Gemmobacter sp. 24YEA27: one gene and its partner. The protein of the gene in region 2 interacts with the protein of the main gene of each other region in a pairwise test. Links are inferred from orthologs where the notes say so. Each region holds a gene or a part of one and is shown on either strand. Other genes may lie near its edges. The genes, in order: secA and secB.

Evidence for each region.
Region 1: the proteins of secB (region 2) and secA interact in binary tests that used the Escherichia coli proteins (3 or more experiments, as listed by UniProt). The link is inferred for Gemmobacter sp. 24YEA27 from one-to-one orthologs.

The regions. Positions count from the first base shown.
Region 1 is NZ_JASJPW010000001.1:314,373-327,187, reverse strand. What follows is about bases 5,411-8,649. They hold secA (preprotein translocase subunit SecA), read right to left. Parts: upstream 8,338-8,649; coding sequence 5,611-8,337; downstream 5,411-5,610. Other genes in these bases: QNO18_RS01610 (peptidylprolyl isomerase), read left to right, coding at 8,523-8,649; QNO18_RS01620 (hypothetical protein), read right to left, coding at 5,411-5,456. In the rest of the region: molecular chaperone DnaJ, read left to right, coding at 1,375-2,535; DNA repair protein RadC, read left to right, coding at 2,674-3,450; QNO18_RS01625 (phosphate ABC transporter substrate-binding/OmpA family protein), read right to left, coding at 3,451-4,983; more of QNO18_RS01620, read right to left, coding at 5,097-5,410; more of QNO18_RS01610, read left to right, coding at 8,650-9,392; bifunctional glutamate N-acetyltransferase/amino-acid acetyltransferase ArgJ, read left to right, coding at 9,408-10,778; QNO18_RS01600 ((deoxy)nucleoside triphosphate pyrophosphohydrolase), read left to right, coding at 10,892-11,290; QNO18_RS01595 (hypothetical protein), read left to right, coding at 11,413-11,562; glyA (serine hydroxymethyltransferase), read right to left, coding at 11,634-12,815. UniProt on the Escherichia coli protein: Required for protein export, interacts with the SecYEG preprotein conducting channel.
Region 2 is NZ_JASJPW010000001.1:960,444-966,896, reverse strand. Bases 199-2,965 are described here. They hold secB (protein-export chaperone SecB), read right to left. Parts: upstream 1,951-2,965; coding sequence 1,447-1,950; downstream 199-1,446. Other genes in these bases: QNO18_RS04725 (Tim44/TimA family putative adaptor protein), read left to right, coding at 2,816-2,965; QNO18_RS04730 (FxsA family protein), read right to left, coding at 2,127-2,663; rlmH (23S rRNA (pseudouridine(1915)-N(3))-methyltransferase RlmH), read left to right, coding at 873-1,343; rsfS (ribosome silencing factor), read left to right, coding at 548-868; QNO18_RS04750 (hypothetical protein), read left to right, coding at 199-327. Outside these bases: more of QNO18_RS04750, read left to right, coding at 73-198; more of QNO18_RS04725, read left to right, coding at 2,966-3,475; QNO18_RS04720 (MltA domain-containing protein), read left to right, coding at 3,491-4,519; QNO18_RS04715 (Smr/MutS family protein), read left to right, coding at 4,523-5,095; rpe (ribulose-phosphate 3-epimerase), read left to right, coding at 5,188-5,880; gph (phosphoglycolate phosphatase), read left to right, coding at 5,877-6,453. UniProt on the Escherichia coli protein: One of the proteins required for the normal export of some preproteins out of the cell cytoplasm. It is a molecular chaperone that binds to a subset of precursor proteins, maintaining them in a translocation-competent state.

The DNA of each region.
Region 1 (12,815 bases), 650 kb from region 2 along the record:
CTGGAAATCGATGACGGCCTGTTCGAGGTCAAATCGACCAATGGCGACACTTTCCTCGGTGGCGAAGATTTCGACATGCGCATCGTCCAGTATCTGGCCGATGAGTTCAAAAAGGACAACGGCGTCGATCTGACGCTGGATAAAATGGCGCTGCAGCGTCTGAAAGAAGCGGCTGAAAAGGCCAAGATCGAACTGTCCAGCGCAAGCCAGACCGAGATCAACCAGCCGTTCATCTCGATGGACAAGAACACGGGCCAGCCGCTCCACCTTGTGGTCAAGCTGACCCGTGCGAAGCTGGAAAACCTGGTTGGCGACCTGATCGTCAAGTCGATGAAGCCCTGTGCGGCCGCGCTGAAAGATGCGGGCCTGTCGAAGGACGATATCGACGAGGTGGTTCTGGTCGGCGGTATGACCCGGATGCCGCGCGTGATCGAAGAGGTCACCAAGTTCTTCGGCAAAGAGCCGCATAAAGGCGTGAACCCGGACGAAGTCGTGGCGATGGGCGCAGCCGTTCAGGCCGGCGTGTTGCAGGGCGACGTGAAAGACGTGGTTCTGCTCGACGTGACCCCGCTTTCGCTGGGCATCGAGACGCTGGGCGGTGTCTTCACCCGCCTGATCGACCGCAATACCACGATCCCGACCAAGAAATCGCAGGTCTTCTCGACCGCCGAGGACAACCAGTCGGCTGTGACGATCCGCGTCTTCCAGGGCGAGCGCGAAATGGCGGCGGATAACAAGATCCTCGGCCAGTTCAACCTGGAACAGATCCCGCCCGCGCCGCGCGGTGTGCCGCAGATCGAAGTGACCTTCGACATCGATGCCAACGGCATCGTGTCGGTGTCGGCGAAAGACAAGGGCACCAATCGCGAGCATAAGATCACCATCCAGGCCTCGGGCGGTCTCTCGGATGAGGATATCGAGAAAATGGTCCGCGACGCCGAGGCCAATGCCGATGCCGATAAGGCACGGCGTGAGCTGGTCGAGGCGAAGAACCAGGGCGAGAGTCTGCTCGATTCCACGAAGAAATCGCTGAAGGAACACGGCGAGAAAGTCGATCCGTCGACGGTTGAGGCGATTGAATTCGCCATGGTCCCGCTGGAAGAGGCGCTGAAAGGCGAAGATCCCGGCAAGATCAAATCGGGGATCCAGAACCTCACCGAGGCGGCAATGCGGCTTGGCGAAGCGATCTACAAGGCGCAGGCCGGCGAGGCCAGCGACGATGATGGCGACGCGGCGCGTCCGGTCGATGACGACACCATCGTCGATGCCGACTTCGAGGATCTTGGCGACAACAAGCGGAAGTAATTCCGATTTGACCGGAAACGGGGGCGGCCCAATGGGTCGCCCTTCGCCGGTCAGGAGAGGGCTTTTGCTATGGCAAAACGCGACTACTACGAGGTTCTCGGGGTATCCCGCGGGGCCAGCGCTGATGAGTTGAAGAAAGCCTATCGCCAGAAGGCGAAAGAGCTTCATCCCGACCGCAACTCTGACAATCCAGAGGCCGAGGCTCAGTTCAAAGAAGCGAACGAGGCCTATGACGTTCTGAAGGATGCCGAGAAGAAGGCCGCTTATGACCGCTTTGGTCACGCGGCGTTCGAGGGCGGCATGGGTGGCGGTGGCCAGCGCGGCGGCTTTAACCAGCAGGGCGATTTCGCGAGCGCGTTCTCGGATGTGTTCGAGGATCTCTTTGGCGACTTTATGGGCGGGCGAGGCCAGGGCGGCGGCGGCGGTGGTGGCCGGCAACGGGCGCAGCGCGGATCCGACCTGCGCTATAACCTGCGGGTGTCGCTGGAGGAAGCCTGGAAGGGCGTCCATAAGACGATCTCGGTGCCGGGCTCGGTGCAATGCGATATTTGTCACGGGTCGGGCGCAGAAGGCGGCGCCGAGCCGCAGACCTGCCCGACCTGTTCGGGCATGGGCAAAGTGCGGGCGCAGCAGGGCTTTTTTACCGTCGAGCGCACCTGTCCGAACTGCTCGGGCACCGGTCAGATCATTAAGAACCCCTGCAAAAACTGCCACGGGGCAGGGCGGCTTGAAAAAGACCGCCAGTTGTCGGTGAATATCCCGGCCGGTGTCGAGACCGGCACCCGCATCCGGCTCGCCGGTGAGGGCGAGGCGGGGCTGCGCGGCGGACCTTCCGGCGATCTTTACATCTTTATCGAGGTGAAAGAGCACGCACTCTTCCAGCGCGACAGCGTGCATCTTTTCTTCCCGGTGCCGATTTCCATGGCTCGCGCCGCCCTTGGCGGCGAGGTCGAAGTGCCGACCATCGACGGCGGACGCAGCCGCGTGAAGGTCCCCGCCGGAGCGCAATCCGGGAAACAGATGCGGCTCAGGGGCAAGGGGATGCCGGCGCTGCGCGGCGGCGGGGTTGGCGATATGGTGATCGAGCTGCGGGTCGAAACGCCGGTCAATCTGACGTCGCGCCAGAAAGAGCTGCTGACCGAATTCGAGAAGCTCTCAGAAGAAAATAACCCGGAGGGGTCAAATTTCTTCTCGAAAGTCAAAGGCTTCTGGGATGGGATGAAGGGCTGAGCCGTTCAGTCCTGATGATATAGGGCCGGTTCCGCAGGCGGGGCCGGCCTTTTTGCTGCCTGCAATGAGGTTGTGGATATTTCCGTGGTTAACTGTGTTGTTAAGTCTTTCTAAACCGCTGGGCCGCAATCTGCTGTCATGGCACAGCATCATTCCTTCGCAGAATCACCCCTGCCGCCCTTCCTCCCTTTCGGGGATGAGGCCCTTGCCACGCCGGTGGCAACTGCGCCTGGTGGACGGCTTCCCAGCTATATCCAGGACCACCGCCGAAGGTTACGCACCCGTTTTCTCGAAGGCGGGGCGGTGGCGATGCCCGATTACGAGCTTTTGGAACTGCTGTTGTTCCGGGCGATCCCCCGGCAGGATGTAAAGCCGTTGGCGCGTCTGCTGCTCGAGACCTTTGGCGATTTCAACCGCGTGGTCACGGCGCCGCTGGTCCGGCTGATGCAGGTGAAGGGCGTTGGCGAGGCAGTGGCGCTGGAGCTGCATATCGTCGGCGCGGCGGCGCAGAGGATGATGCGGGCGCGGGTGATCAACCAGCCAGTGCTTTCCTCCTGGGATGCGCTGCTGGATTATTGTCATACGGTGATGGCGCATCGAGAGACCGAACAGTTCCGCATCCTGTTTCTCGACCGCAAGAATGTGCTGATCGCAGATGAGGAACAGGCGCGGGGCACTGTCGATCACGTCCCGGTCTATCCGCGCGAGGTTGTGAAACGGGCGCTGGAACTGAACGCTTCGGCGCTGATCCTGGTCCACAACCACCCGTCGGGCGACCCGACGCCTTCGGATTGCGATGTCACCATGACACTTCGGGTTCAGGATGCCTGCCGTGCGCTGAACATCACGCTTCACGACCATCTGGTTATCGGCAAGGGAAGGGAAATGAGCTTCCGCTCGCAGGGCTATCTCTGATCAGAGCGGTTCAGGCGTAAAATTCGGCACGATCCACAATTCGACACGGCGGTTCAGCCGGCGGCCAATGACGGTCTCATCGCAGGCCATCGGCAGCGCCTCGCCAAAGCCCTCGGTCACCGGTATCTGATCCGCCCGCAGATCCGGTGCGAGATCCGCCAGATCCTGGGCCACCCGTTCGGCGCGTTCCGCCGAAAGCGCCTTATTGGCACTTGCTTCGCCCTTGCCGTCAGAAAAGCCGGCAAGAATCAGCGTCTTGGAGGGGAAGCTCTCGGACGCGATCATCCGCGCCAGCTGGGCCAGGTTCTCCTGGCTGGTCGCATCCAGAATGGAGGTGTTTTCTTCAAAGCGGAAGGTCAGCGACAGCCGGTCAGCGCCGTTCATCACTTCGGCGAGCCGTTTCAGATCGCCAAGCGTCACATCATCGCCGGCGCCGAGGATCGCATTGATCAGCCGCAGACCGTCCTGGGTCATCGGCGCGGCTTCGACCGAGCGGTCGATAAAGCCGGCCGCGGATACGACATGGCCCGCGCGGGGGGTGGCGGTGAACTCCAGGAACTCGCGCGCGAAGACCGGAATGCGACGCGGGGCGGGGATCAGGAATTGTGGCAAAGCCAGGGGATAGTCCTCGGCTTTGACAGAAATCGGCAGCGGCAGCAGTGGAAAGCCGCAGCTGTCGACTAGCGGGGCGGGAATCGCGGGGGCCATCTCGGCACGGCCGGTGATTGCCAGGGCCCAAGGGTCTTTCGCCACCGCCTCGGCGAGGCTCTTCATATCGGGGTGAACTATATCGGCCTTTATCGGCGCGCCGAGGCGTTCCGACAGGGCGCGCGTCATGTCGGTATCGGGCTCCAGCGCGTGCAGGACGATCGGCATGTCCGGCCCGCCGAGATCGCGCCAGTTCTTCAGCTGACCGGCGAGAACTTTCGCCAGATTTACGGTCGAGATCTTCGGCGTCGGATTGCCCGGGGCCATAACCGGCACCAGGGCGTCCAGCGCTATCGGGCGCGCTCCCGAAGCACGCGAGGGCGAAGCGGAGAGTTCCATTTCCGCGGCACCACTTGCCAGCGCCGCCTGGGCCTGGCCGGGCAGCATTGGCGAGAAAGAGACATCGGCAAGGACGGTTTCATCCTGTGCCTTGTAGATTTGCGCCGCCCAGGAGGCACCATTCTGCGGTGCCACTTCGCGAAAGGCCAATCCGCGCACGGCGGCAAAGCTGCTGAAAAGGCCGGGCAACAGCCTTGCCCCGGCATCCGGGGCGCCGACCACGCGGATATCGGCATGAGGGGTGGTCAGATCCGGACAGGCGGGTCCCTCGCAGATCACGCCCTGGCCATCGACGGTCAGCAGCCCCCAGGCGGTTTCGATCCGGTAAAACTCGCCGTCATAGCCCTGAAGGCTGCCGGGCAGGACGATACTCCCCTCACGCGAGATCAGCGTGATATCCTGCGCCTGGGCGGGCTGCACGACAGGCGAGTGAGACAGGAAAGACAGCACAGCGAAGAAAATCGCCGCGCCTGGCCGCGTTAGCATCTTTTCCCACCGGGATTAATTCACCACCGCCATTTTCTGCTGCGATGCCGGATTCTTCAACACCTTAATGGAGGGAACCGGCCTCAGCTGAGCCAGGCACAGCGGTGTGATGCTCAGACGCCAGGATCTGTGATGGCGGCCAGAGGCCTCGGCAGCGCAACATTTGCAAATCTGTCAGTGCCACCGGTCAGTGCGGACTGATCATCGCTGCGCACAGGTCGGGCAGGGGCGGCCACGGGCTCATCCTGGATCTGCGGGGGATGGATGACTGTCACGGCAGAGCGCGCGTCATCCCCGGATTTCGGACGGATCCGGTGCTCTGCCCCGGCGACAACCTGTTGCAGCCCACCGAGTGAACCAGACTTTGCCACCTGCCCGGGCTGGTTCTTATGCATCGTCTGCACAAGATGCCCCGCCCCCAGAGCAAGGAAGAGAACCACCGTCACGCGCAAAATAGTGCGTTTCGTACCCATAGTCAGCATACCCGGAATCGCCCGCATTGGTGCCAATATCGCGAGAGATCGCGGCAATCCCGTGGCGAGCCTGTGGAATGTTTCCCATAAGGGAACCACCGAATTGAAAAGGGGCGGTTAATGCCGCCCCTTTTATGTCATTTTTTCCGGATTTTCAGACCAGCTTGCCGTGGCAATGTTTGAATTTCTCGCCCGATCCGCAGGGGCAGGGATCATTGCGGCCAGGATTGCCCCAGCTGGCAGGGTCCGATTCGTCAAAGCCTGACGCAAGCGGGGCTGCCGGCGCGGGTTCGGCGGGCGCGGGGTCTGCAGGCGCAGCGGCCGGCCCGACCTCGATCCCGGCGGCGGCCTGTTGCTGCGCCAGCAATTGCGCCATCATCGCATCCTGCTCTTCTTTCGAGAGCGGGCGGATGCGCGACAGCTGTTCCGTCACCTGCAGACGCAGGCTGCCAAGCATGGTCTCGAACAGCTGGAACGCCTCGGTCTTGTATTCGTTCAGCGGATCGCGCTGCGCATATTGGCGGAAATGGATCACCGACCGCAGGTGTTCCAGCCGCAGAAGATGATCGCGCCATTTGCCGTCGATGGCCTGCAAAAGCACCTGCTTTTCGATCTGCACCATGGTTGTGGAGCCAAAAGCTTCAAGCTTTTCAGCCATATAGCGGTCGGAGTGTTCGATGATGCGCTCGGCCATCGCGGCCTGATCGACACCCTCTTCGGCGGCCCATGTCTCGATGGGCATATCCATGTTCAGCCGCTGGCGGCCGGCCTCGCGCAGGCCCTCAAGGTTCCAGGCGTCGGGATAGGTTTTCGGCGGCATGAATTCATCGACCATGTCGTCGATCACATGGTGGCGCATATCCTCGGCAATTTCCGAGACATGTTCAGCCCTGAGGATGTCCTGGCGCTGGCTGAACACGGCCTTGCGCTGGTCATTCATCACATCGTCAAACCGCAAGAGCGACTTGCGCACGTCAAAATTGCGACCTTCGACTTTCGCCTGGGCCTTTTCCAGCGATTTGTTGACCCAGGGGTGAACAATCGCCTCGCCTTCCTTCATCCCCAGCGTCGAGAGGATCTTGTCGAGCCGTTCGGACCCGAAGATCCGCATCAGGTCATCTTCCAGCGACAGGAAGAACGAGGACCGCCCCGGGTCACCCTGACGGCCCGACCGTCCGCGCAGCTGATTGTCGATACGGCGCGATTCATGGCGTTCGGTGGCAAGCACGAAAAGCCCGCCGGCGTCGAGCACCTTCGCCTTTTCATCGGCATGTTCCGCCTCGATCCGGGCGCGCAGCGCCACCGGATCTGCATCCGGATTGGCGTCAAGCTCTTCGATCACCTTCATCTCGACATTGCCGCCGAGCTGAATATCGGTGCCGCGTCCGGCCATATTGGTCGCAATGGTCACCGCACCCAGACGGCCGGCATCGGCGACAATCTTCGCCTCCTGCTCATGCTGGCGGGCGTTCAGCACGTTATGCGCGATGCCTTCAGCTTTCAGCATGGCCGAAAGCTCTTCGGATTTCTCGATCGAGGTGGTGCCGACCAACAGCGGCTGACCGATCTCATGCGCCTCGCGGATGGTCTCGACGATGCCCTGGAATTTCTCGCGGGCGGTGCGGTAGACCTGATCGTGTTCGTCCTTGCGCGCCACGGGGCGGTTGGTGGGCACTTCGACCACACCCAGCCCGTAGATCTGCATGAACTCTTCCGCCTCGGTCGCGGCAGTGCCGGTCATGCCGGCCAGCTTGTTGTAAAGGCGGAAGTAATTTTGGAAGGTCACCGAGGCGAGCGTCACGTTTTCGGGCTGGATCGTCACGCCCTCTTTCGCCTCGATGGACTGATGCAGGCCGTCCGACAACCGGCGGCCCTTCATCATGCGGCCGGTGAACTCGTCGATCAGTACGATTTCATCGTCACGGACAATATACTGCTGGTCGCGGTGGAACATCTTATGAGCGCGCAGCGCCTGGTTCATATGGTGAACGATCGAGGTCGATTCCGGTGCGAAAAGGTGCTGGCCTTCCGGCAGCACGCCCGCTTCACGCAAAAGCTCTTCGATATGGTCGTTGCCGGCTTCGGTATAGGTGACGTTGCGGGCTTTTTCGTCGAGGGTGAAATCCTCTTCGACCAGCGAAGGGATCAGTCGGTCGACCGAGAGATAAAGGTCGCTGCGGTCCTGGCTCGGCCCCGAGATGATCAGCGGCGTGCGGGCTTCGTCGATCAGGATCGAGTCGACCTCGTCCACAATCGCGAAATTATGGCCGCGCTGCATCATCTCTTCAATCGAGCCCTTCATATTGTCGCGAAGGTAGTCGAAGCCGAGCTCGTTATTGGTCGCATAGGTGACATCGGCGGCATAGGCGGCGCGCTTTTCCGGGTCGGGCTGCCAGGGGTAGATCACGCCGGTCGTCAGGCCGAGTTTGGCATGAACCTTGCCGATTGTGTCAGCATCGCGCTTCGCGAGATAGTCGTTGACGGTCACGACATGCACGCCCTTGCCAGTCAGGGCGTTGAGATAGGCCGGAAAAGCCGCGACGAGCGTCTTGCCTTCGCCGGTCCGCATCTCGGCGATATTGCCCTGATGCAGGAAGATCCCGCCCATCAGCTGCACATCAAAGGCGCGCAGCCCCAGCGAACGTTTCGCCCCTTCGCGGCAATTCGCGAAAGCTTCGGGCAGGATATCGTCGAGGCTCTCGCCACCTTCCTGCACACGCTTTTGAAAGTCCCGGGTCTTCGCGACAAGGCCCTCATCGCTCAGCGCGGCAAATTCCGGCTCGAGCGCGTTGATTTTGGAGACCAGCGACCGAGTGGCCTTGACCTTGCGGTCATTGGCGGTGCCAAAGACCTTTTTCGCGAGCGTTCCCAGACCCAGCATGATCTCTCCGTGCGGTCGTTCCTGCGTGATCTCGTGAGGCTGTGACTTGCCCGCCCTTAACGCCTTCCATAGAAAAGCCGGGTAGGTCCGTATTTGCGCCCCGATCACGCGACTGTCGCGATGTAAGGGCTGCAAGGATCATAGTCAACGTTCGCAGGCTCTGCGGCAGATCGGGAGAAGCTGAAATGGCCATAGAAAAGCGTCTGGGGGCTGCCGTTTTCTGGGTGGCCGCTGCTTTCGCCGGGCTCGCGACCGGGCTTGCGAACGGGCCGGCCCTGGCAGAGGGGGAAACCGCTGCGACCGTGGTTGCAACCGTGAACGGAACCGAGATCACCCTCGGCCAGATGATCGCCCTGCGGGAAAGCCTGCCCGACCAGTATCTGAGCCTCGCCGATGACGTTCTCTTCAACGGCATTCTGGAACAGCTGATCCAGCAGGAGGCCCTGGCCCAGGCTCATAGCCAGAAAAGTCCGCGCGACAAGGCGGTGATCGTCAATACCGAGCGCGGCTATTTCTCGGGTATTGTGATTTCGGATGTGGCCAGTGCAGCGGTGACCGATGCAGCCCTGCAAAAGGCCTGGGATGAGAAATACGCTGATTACGTGCCACAAAAGGAATACAGTGCGGCGCATATTCTGGTTGAGACCGAGACCGAGGCGAAGGAGCTGAAGGCCGAACTGGATGGCGGCGCGGATTTCGCGGCCCTCGCGAAGGAAGCATCGAATGATCCGGGGTCGGGAGAGCAGGGGGGCGAACTGGGCTGGTTCACGCTGGACCGCATGGTGAAGCCCTTCGCGGATGGGGTGGCGGCTGCGACCCAAGGCAAAGTGACCGATCCGGTGCAGAGCGATTTCGGCTGGCACCTGATCCTGGTTCATAAAAGCCGCGACCGCCCGGCTCCGACGCTGGACGAGGTGCGCGATGTGCTCGCGGGCGAAGTCGAGGAACGTGCAATCGCGGCGAAGATCACCGAGCTGACAGGCGCGGCGACAATCACAAAGCCGGGTGAGGGCATCGATCCGGCTCTTTTGAAGAATAACGCTCTGATTGATTGAGCGGCGGGGGATAGAATGGCAAAGACTGACTGGAAAGCCGAAGCGAAGAACCTGAAGAAGAAGGTGCGCAAGCTGAAAGACCGCGTGACCGAAGCGGTCTCCGGCGCGGCCTCGGGCGCGCTGAACGAGGTCGCGGCGGTGGTCCATAAGGCCGCGCATCCGGTGTCGCCGCTGGCTCCGGCCAGTTTCCCGGCACTGCCTGTGATCCGGGGGGCAGAATTTGCCTCGATCGGGGCCGGGATCAAATATCGCAACCGCAAGGATGTGATGCTCGTGCGGCTTGCCCCGGGCACGGTGATGGCCGGGGCCTTCACCCGTTCGACCACCCGTTCGGGCTGTGTGCGGGATTGCGAGGCGAAACTGGCTCTGAAGGCGGCGCCCGGCAACGGTGCGGCGATCATCGTGAACTCGGGCAATTCCAACGCTTTCACCGGCAAGATCGGCGATAAGGCGGTGGCGGATGTGACGGGGGCTGTCGCGAAAGCGCTCGGCATCCCGGCCACGCGCGTGTTCTCTTCCTCGACCGGCGTGATCGGCGAGCCGCTGCCGGCGGAGAAGATCACCGCCGTGATCGGTGATCTCACCGAGGGTCTGACCGAGGCCGCGATTGAAGGCGCCGCTCAGGCGATCATGACCACCGACACCTTCCCCAAAGGCGCCACCGCGACGATCGAAGGCGAAGGTGGCCCGATCCATATCGCCGGCATCGCCAAGGGCTCGGGCATGATCGCGCCCGATATGGCGACGATGCTGGTCTATATTTTCACCGATGCAAAGATCAGCCAGGCGGGCCTGCAGAAACTGGTCTCGCGCCATGTCGATGACAGTTTCAACTCGATCACCGTCGACAGTGACACCTCGACGTCTGACACGCTGCTGGTCGCCGCAACCGGCCAGTCAGAGGCCGCACCGCTGAAAGGTGCAGTGCTTAAGGCATTCGATGCCGCGCTGGCCCAGGTGATGCAGGATCTCGCGCTTCAGGTCGTGCGCGACGGCGAGGGCGCGACCAAGCTGATCGAGGTGCGGGTCTCGGGCGCCGCGACTGATGCGGATGCGGCAAAGGTGGCCTTCGCCATCGCAAATTCGCCGCTGGTGAAAACTGCGGTCGCCGGCGAGGATCCTAACTGGGGCCGCATCGTGATGGCGGTCGGTAAATCGGGCGCCCAGGCCGAGCGTGACCGGCTTACCATCCGTTTCGGAGATATCCTTGTGGCGGAAAAAGGCTGGAAATCACCGGGCTACAGCGAAGATGCCGGCGCCAGCTATATGAAGGGCCAGGAGCTGGTGATCGATGTCGGCCTTGGCATGGGCCGCGCAAGGCGCACGGTCTGGACCTGCGATCTGACCGACCGCTATGTCGCGATCAACGCCGACTATCGTTCCTGACAGTTTTCTGTCCGTAAATACCCCGGGGGTGCGAACATTTTTTGCGCCACCGGTTCAACCAACCGACAGTCGCCGGGGGCAGCGCCCCCGGCTCCGGCCAGACTGAGAGCCATATGAAAACCCTGCTCGTTTCCGCCGTCGCACTGATTGATGCTGATGGCCGCATTCTTCTCGCACAGCGCCCGCCAGGCAAAAGCCTCGCCGGTCTGTGGGAGTTTCCCGGTGGCAAGGTCGAACCGGGTGAAACCCCGGAGGCCTGCCTGATCCGCGAACTGAAAGAAGAAATCGGCATCGATACCTGGAAAAGCTGCCTTGCGCCGCTGACCTTCGCCAGCCACAGCTATGATGATTTCCACCTGTTGATGCCACTTTTCGCCTGCCGCAAATGGGATGGCATTCCGGTGGCGCGGGAGGGTCAGGTTCTCGCCTGGGTTGCGCCTGACAGGCTGCGTGACTACCCGATGCCGCCTGCTGACCTGCCCCTGATCCCGATTTTGCGCGACTGGCTGTAAGAGCCGCCGTGACAATTGTGACTTTTCTGCGGCTTCTGTTTCCGTTTCTTTAAATTATCTATTTCAAAATCGAGCATGTTGAGTGAAACTTAATTAAATTCCTGTGGGGGAGAAGGTTAGGAATGTTGCGCACAATCTCAATCGGCAGTTGCATTTCGGTGCAGGGTTTGATGGTCAGCCAGAATGCGGATGGTACGGTAGTGATCCGGGTGGATGACCGCACCTATACCGGGCACCCGGTTGCGGCGACCCCGCAAGTCGGTCGCGCCTGACCTCAGTTAGACCTCATATCACCACAAAAAAAGCGCCGGGTTTCTCGGCGCTTTTTGTTTATCATTTGTGGTCAGAGGGTCGGGTAAAGCGGGAACCTGTCGCACAGGGCCTGGACCTCGGCCTTCACTTTGGCCTCGACCTCCCCGTTGCCGTCTTCGCCATTGGCGGCGAGCCCATCAACCACTTCGACGATCCAGCGCGAGATCTGGCGGAATTCGGCCTCGCCGAACCCGCGCGTGGTGCCTGCCGGCGCGCCCAGACGGATGCCCGAGGTCACAAACGGCTTTTCCGGATCAAACGGCACGCCGTTCTTGTTGCAGGTGATATGGGCGCGGCCAAGCGCCGCCTCGGCCGCCTTGCCGGTCACTTTCTTGGGCCGCAGATCGGCGAGGCAAAGATGGTTGTCGGTACCGCCCGAGACGATATCGATCCCGCCCTTCATCAGCTCATCCGCCATGGCTGCCGCATTGGTTTTCACCTGGGCTGCATAGGCCTTGAACTCGGGGCGCAGCGCTTCGCCGAATGCGACCGCTTTGGCGGCGATCACATGCATCAGCGGGCCGCCCTGCAGGCCGGGGAAGACCGCCGAATTGATTTTCTTAGCGATGTCTTCATCATTTGTGAGCACCATACCCCCACGCGGGCCGCGCAGGCTCTTGTGGGTCGTGGTGGTCACCACATGGGCATGCGGCAGCGGCGAGGCATGCACGCCGCCGGCCACAAGGCCCGCGATATGTGCCATATCAACATGGAGGTAAGCGCCGATCTCATCAGCAATCGCCCGGAAGGCGGCCCAGTCCCATTCGCGGCTATAGGCGGTGCCCCCCGCCAGGATCAGCTTTGGTCTGTGCTCGAGGGCTTTCTTGCGCACCTCGTCCATATCGAGGCGCTGGTCCTGCTGGCGCACGCCGTAAGATATGACCTTGAACCACTTGCCCGACATATTGACCGGCGAGCCATGGGTGAGGTGTCCGCCCGAATTCAGGTCGAGCCCCATGAAGGTGTCGCCCGGCTGCAAAAGCGCGAGGAAGACGGCCTGGTTCATCTGGCTGCCGGAATTCGGCTGCACATTGGCGAATTTGCAGCCAAAAAGCTCTTTCGCGCGCTCGATCGCGAGGGTTTCGGCGATGTCGACATACTGGCAGCCGCCGTAATAGCGCTTGCCCGGATACCCCTCGGCATATTTGTTCGTCAGCACCGAGCCCTGGGCTTCCAGAACCGCGAGGGAGACGATGTTCTCGCTCGCGATCAG
Region 2 (6,453 bases):
AGGCCGCTGATCCTGGCCGTCCAAAGCGAGACCTGGCGGTTCTGGATGCCGGGTTCGACCGCGGACAGGCAGATGAAGCTCCCGGTCCTGGGCAGGAAGGGGATCACCTTCGATGAGATGCCCCGCCCGCGCGGCCTTGCGCTTCAAGCCGGCAATCCGGATCACCCGCCCCCGCGGTCAGCAGCGATAAAGGCGCTGACAGAGCGGGTTGCACCGCGGCGCGAAGATCTGCCCGCCTCGGTGGGCGGGCGGCCAATGGCGGGTCACGTGATGGTCTGGCGCTGCCATTCGGGCACCCGGGCCGAAGTTGCGGCCTTCGCGCTCTGAGCCCTCCGCCGCCACCGCGATGCGACCTGATCCGTCGAATGTTGAGATTACCCGCTCCGGGTGATAGGCTGTCGTGAGATGCCCGGCGCGGGGCTTGCGCGCTGCTTTGGAGGACACTTCCCTGTCCCATACTGACCCTGCAACCGGCCTGCCGGTTGCCCCGCGCGCCGGACGCCCTGCCCAGACGGAATTCAGCTCGGACGCCGTTCGCGATGCCGTCATGTCCTCGGTCGAGGATGACAAGGCCGAGGATGTCGTGCTGATCGATCTGCGCGGCCGCTCGGATGTTGCCGATTACATGGTGATCTGCTCGGGACGTTCGTCGCGCCAGGTGGCGGCGATTGCCGAGAAATTGTCGGAACGGCTGAAACAGGCCTTCGGGATCGTCTCCCGCATGGAAGGCAAAGAAACCGGCGACTGGGTGCTGATCGATTCGGGCGATGTGATCGTCCATGTCTTCCGCCCGGAAGTGCGTGAATTCTACCAGCTGGAAAAGATGTGGCTGCCCGCCGGACAGGTCGGGGCCGCCCGCACCCTGTAAGCCGGTGCGGGTTCATCTTTGTGTGGTCGGGCGGCTGCGTGCCTCGCCCGAACGCGATCTGATCGACGATTACCTTGACCGTTTCGGCAAGCAGGGCCGCGCGCTGGCGCTTGGCCCCGCCGCCGAGATTGAGGTCGAGGACAAAAAGGGCGGCGGCATGGAGGCCGAGGCCGCGCTTCTGACGCGGGCAATTCCTTCGGGCGCGCTGATCTGCACCCTGGATGAGCGCGGGCGGCAGCTGTCATCGCCGGATTTCGCGGGCCTGCTGGCGAAATGGCGCGACGCCGGGCGGCAGGATCTGGCTTTTGTGATCGGTGGGGCCGATGGCATTCACCCTGACCTCAGGGCCAGAGCCGATCACTCGATCAGCTTTGGTGCGATGGTCTGGCCCCATATGCTGGTCCGGGTGATGCTCGCCGAACAGCTTTACCGCGCAGCGACGATCCTTGCGGGCGGCCCCTATCACCGGGTCTGATCCCCGGTTCTGGTCCCCGGTTCTGATCACAGCCGGCAAGACAGCAAAAAGGCGGCAGATCGCTCTGCCGCCTTTGTCATATTCTGCGGTTCTTCCGCGCGGATCAGTTGGTGACCAGCGGCGCGGCTTCGGTCTGGGCGGCCTGGCGGCGCGCGATTTCCTGACGGTAAAGTGCCAGAAAATCGACATTGTCGATATTCAGCGGCGGGAAGCCACCGTCGCGGGTCACATCCGAAATGATACGGCGCACGAAGGGGAACAGAAGGCGCGGGCATTCGATCAGCAGGAACGGATGCAGCTGATCCTCGGGCACACCGTCGATCAGGAAGGTGCCGCCATATTCCAGTTCGAGCAGGAACAGCGTCTCGGCATTGGTTTTGTTCTTCGAGGTGACCTTGAATTTGGTGATCACGTCATACTGGTTCTCGACACTGCGTTTACGCGCATCAAGGCTGACCGCCACCTGCACATCGGGCTGCACTTCGACGCCGGCGAGGCCCTTTTGCACCACGACATTTTCAAAACTCATGTCGCGGATATATTGCGCCAGAACCTGCATCCGGACCTGCGGAGCCTGAGCCCCGTTTGCACCTGTTTCTTCGGCCATCGAAATCCTCCTGGAATTTGCGCGGGCAGAGGCAGTTTGCCCGCCCGGGGGCGCGCCGCGCCAGTCAAAGCTACCGCCCTCCCCTAGCAGAGCGGGGGGCGGCGCTCAATGGAAAGCTCCGGGGTCAGCCCGTGGGGTGGCTCCGGTTCCATGACCAGGTTCAGCTCCCTAGGCAGCTATTCGATTTCGGTCCAGCGCGACGGGCGGTTGCGACCAGGTGCCGCGGGATGTTCGGGCGGCACTTCGACCCATTCGCCATCGAGCGTCACATCACCTTGCTGCATGCTGGCCTGCCCCCTGCCGGCGCCCGCCTGACGCTGCGAAAACGCACCGGCCCCCATGGCGCTGACACGGGCCAGCACTGCGCCTTTCACCAGAGCCTGCACCGGCGGCAGCAAAAGCAACAAACCAAGCGCATCGGTCAGAAACCCCGGCAAAATCAGCAAGACGGCTGCAAGCCCCCGCATCAGCCCGGTAACCGGCGCATCGCCCGCCATAGCTGCTCCGCTCAGCCCCCGGTTCAGGCCACCGTTGAGGCCGTTGCGCAAAAGCCCGGCGCCGCGCCGCGCCACCATTCGCAGGATCACAATGCCGACAACCGCCGTCCCGACCACCCAGGCAAGGGTCGCCCAGAGGCCAATCCAGCCCCCGACAACCACAAACAAACCGATTTCAATCAGTGGCCAGGCCAGAATCAGCAAAAAACGCGGCATTTTGGGGTCCTTGTCGAAAGCATCATTGTCGCAAGGTTTACTTGCGGCCTGCTAAAACCTACATAGGAGATCAATCACGCCTCCCCAAGCCTTTGCCGCATCTTCCGGCCATCGCGACAGGGCGGCGCCAGTGTTTTTTGGCGGGATGACCGATGAATTCCATGCTTATCCAGCTCCTGGTCCTTGCCGGGGTCGCTATTTTTCTGGTCCTCAAGCTCCGTTCGGTGCTTGGCACCCGCGATGGTTTCGAAAAGCCACCGCTCCCGCTCGAGGATACGCAGGCCCCGGTGAAACGTGAATTCGAGGTGATCGAGGGCGGGCCTGACCGTGACATCACCGATCATGTGGCCGAGGGCTCGGATGCGGCAAAGGCCCTCGCGGGCATGAAGAAAGCCGAGCCCTCCTTCGCGCTGACGCCGTTCCTTTCGGGCGCGCGTCAGGCCTATGAGATGATCCTGATGGCCTTTGAGCGTGGCGATCTCGACCCGATCCGCGATTTCCTCGGGGACGAGGTCGAGGCCAGCTTTTCCGAAGTGATCCAGGCCCGCGAGGCGCGCGGCCTGACGGTCGAGGCGAATTTCGTCGGACTGAAGGAAATGGCGCTGCAAGAGGCGACCTTTGACCAGGTTTCCGGCTTTGCCGAACTGACGGTGCGCTTTGTCGGCGAGCTGACTTCGGTGGTGCGCGACAAGGACGGCACGGTCATCGAAGGCGACGCCAAGGCCGTCAAACGTCAGCGCGACGTCTGGGTTTTTGCGCGCAAGATGGGGTCGGATGACCCGAACTGGCAGCTGGTCGCCACCGGCGACTGATCTGATGCCATGCTGCTGCGCCCTCTGGTCATCGCATTACTGGTCGGACTGGCTGCGGTGACGGGCGCCGATGAGGCGCGCGCCGAGATGGTGGAGTTCGAATCCCTGTCCGGCTGGCGCGAGGGCGGACAGCTTGAGGCGCTCGAGGCGTTTCTTGTCACCTGCAACCAGCTTGATGCCCCTTACTGGCGCCCGGTCTGCAAGCTGGCCGGCGACGTGCCGAAAGACAATGCCTCGGCGCGGGCGTTTTTTGAACTCCTGTTCCGCCCGGTGATCATCGGCAAGCCGCCGGCACTTTTCACCGGCTATTACGAGCCGGAGCTGAATGGCTCGCCGGTCCGCACCCCCACCTATGCCTGGCCACTGTACCGCCGCCCGCCGGATCTGCAGGACGGCATGGTCTATTACAGCCGTTCCGAGATCGAAGCCGGGGCTTTGCGCGGGCGCGGGCTGGAAATCGCCTGGATCGACGATCCGGTTGAAGTGTTCTTTCTGCATATCCAGGGCTCGGGCCGGGTGAAGATGACCGATGGATCGACGATCCGGCTGGGCTATGCGGGCCGCAACGGCCATGCCTATCGCTCGGTCGGGCAAGAGATGGTGCGGCGCGGCATGTTCGCGGCGCATCAGGTCTCGGCCCAGACCATCCAGGCCTTTGTGCGCCGCAATCCGGCCATCGGAGCCGAATTGCTGAACCACAACCCCTCTTATATTTTCTTCCGCAAGATCAGCAATCTGCCCCCCGAAAAGGGCCCGATCGGCGCGATGGGCAAGTCGATCACGCCGATGCGCTCGCTGGCCGTCGACCCGGCTTTCGTGCCACTGGGCGCGCCCGTATGGATCGAGAAAGAGGGCCAGGCGGCCCTCAGCCGGCTGATGGTGGCGCAGGATACCGGCGGCGCGATCAAGGGCGCGCAGCGGGCGGATATTTTCTACGGCTATGGCGACCGCGCAGGCGATGCCGCCGGGATCGTGCGCGATGGCGGGCGGATGGTGCAGCTTTTGCCCATCGACCGCGCCTGGGCGCTGACCGGGGGGAACTGAGCCTTGGCGCGGCGAAGGGTGCTCCGCCCCGAGGAACGTGACCTCTGGCAGGCTGTGGCGCGGACCCTGCGCCCGATGCATGATGTGCCGAACGGGGCGATCCCCGAGGATGTGGCGCAAGAGGCCATCTTCCCGAAAGAGACCCTGCCGCCTCCCCCGCCGCCAAAACCGGCACTGCCGCGGTTTCGGCTTGGCGAAAAGGCGCCCCCCGTGCAAAAGCCCGCCGCGCCGCCGCCATTGCGGATGGATGCCGGGCTGCACAAAAAGATGATACGCGGCAAGATCGCGCCCGAGGCACGGATCGACCTGCACGGTATGACGCTTGCCGTGGCGCATCCCGAACTGATCGCCTTTCTGATGGGGGCGCAGGCTTCGGGCAAGCGGCTGGTGCTGGTGATCACTGGCAAGGGCAAACAGGTCTATGAGCCGGTGCCGCGCCCCATCGGCGCGCTGCGCCATCAGGTGCCGCACTGGCTGCGCCTGCCGCCTTTGTCGGCAGTGGTGCAGGAAGTGACCGAAGCGCATCTGAAACATGGCGGCACCGGCGCCTTTTATGTCTGGCTGCGCCGGGGCTGACGCCGCGAGGCTGACAGCGGCCGCAATCCGCTCTGGCACCAGGACCCGATCACGGCTATTTCAGGCGCATCCCAGTCGGAAAGGCCCCGCATATGAGCTTCTCGCGCGCGATCAAAATCGCCCCTTCGATCCTCTCAGCCGATTTCGCCAATTTCGGCGCCGAATGCGAAGCGATCGAGGCCCAGGGTGCCGATTGGGTGCATGTCGATGTGATGGACGGGCATTTCGTTCCGAATATCACCTTCGGCCCGGCGACCTGCGCCGCGATCCGGCCGCATATCAAAGGCGTGATGGATGTCCATCTGATGATCGCGCCGGTCGATGCCTATCTCGAATCCTTTGCCAAAGCCGGCGCCGATTTCATCTCGGTCCATCTCGAAGCGGGCCCGCATATGCATCGCTCGCTTCAGGCGATCCGGGGATACGGCGTCAAGGCGGGGATCTGCCTCAACCCCGCGACCGGCATTGAATCGGTGGAATATCTGCTCGACCAGATCGACCTGATCAATGTGATGACGGTCAATCCGGGCTTTGGCGGGCAAAAGCTGATCCTGTCGCAGATCGACAAGATCCGCCGTCTGCGCGCCATGATCGGCGATCGCCCGATCCATATCGAGATCGATGGCGGCGTCACCACCGAGACCGCCCCGCTGGTCGTTGCAGCCGGCGCCGATGTGCTGGTGGCGGGATCTGCCGTCTTCTCCGGCGGGTCGGTGAAAAACCCCGCGCCTTATGGCGAAAATATCCGCGCTTTGCGCGCCGTGGCCGAGGCAGCCCGCCAATGACCGCCGCTGCAACTCCGGTCATCTTCGACCTCGACGGCACGCTGATCGATTCCGTCCCCGATCTCCAGGCCGCGCTGAACCAGGTGTTCCAAGCCGAAGGCCAGGCGCCTTTTGACCTTCCCACGGTCACCTCTTTCATCGGCAAAGGCGTCGCCAATCTGGTGCGGCGCGCGATGGAGACCCGGGGCGTTGACATGGCGCAACATCCCCGGCTGGTTGCCGCGATGGAGGCCGCATATGAGGCCGATCCCACCGCGCGCACCCGGATCTATCCCGGTGTGATCGCGGCGCTTGACGCCTTGCAGGCCGCGGGCCACCCGCTTGGCATCTGCACCAATAAGCCCGAGACGGCGGCGCGGATCGTCCTCGATCAGATGGGGCTGACCGGCTATTTCGCGGCCATCGTCGGCGGGGGCCGCGTCGCGCTGAAGCCGGACCCCGCGCCCCTGCATCTGTGCATCACCGAACTGGGCGGCGGGACCGCACTCTATGTCGGCGACAGCGAAGTCGATGCCGATACCGCGGTCGCAGCCGGGCTGCCCTTCCTCCTCTACACCGAAGGCTACCGCAAAT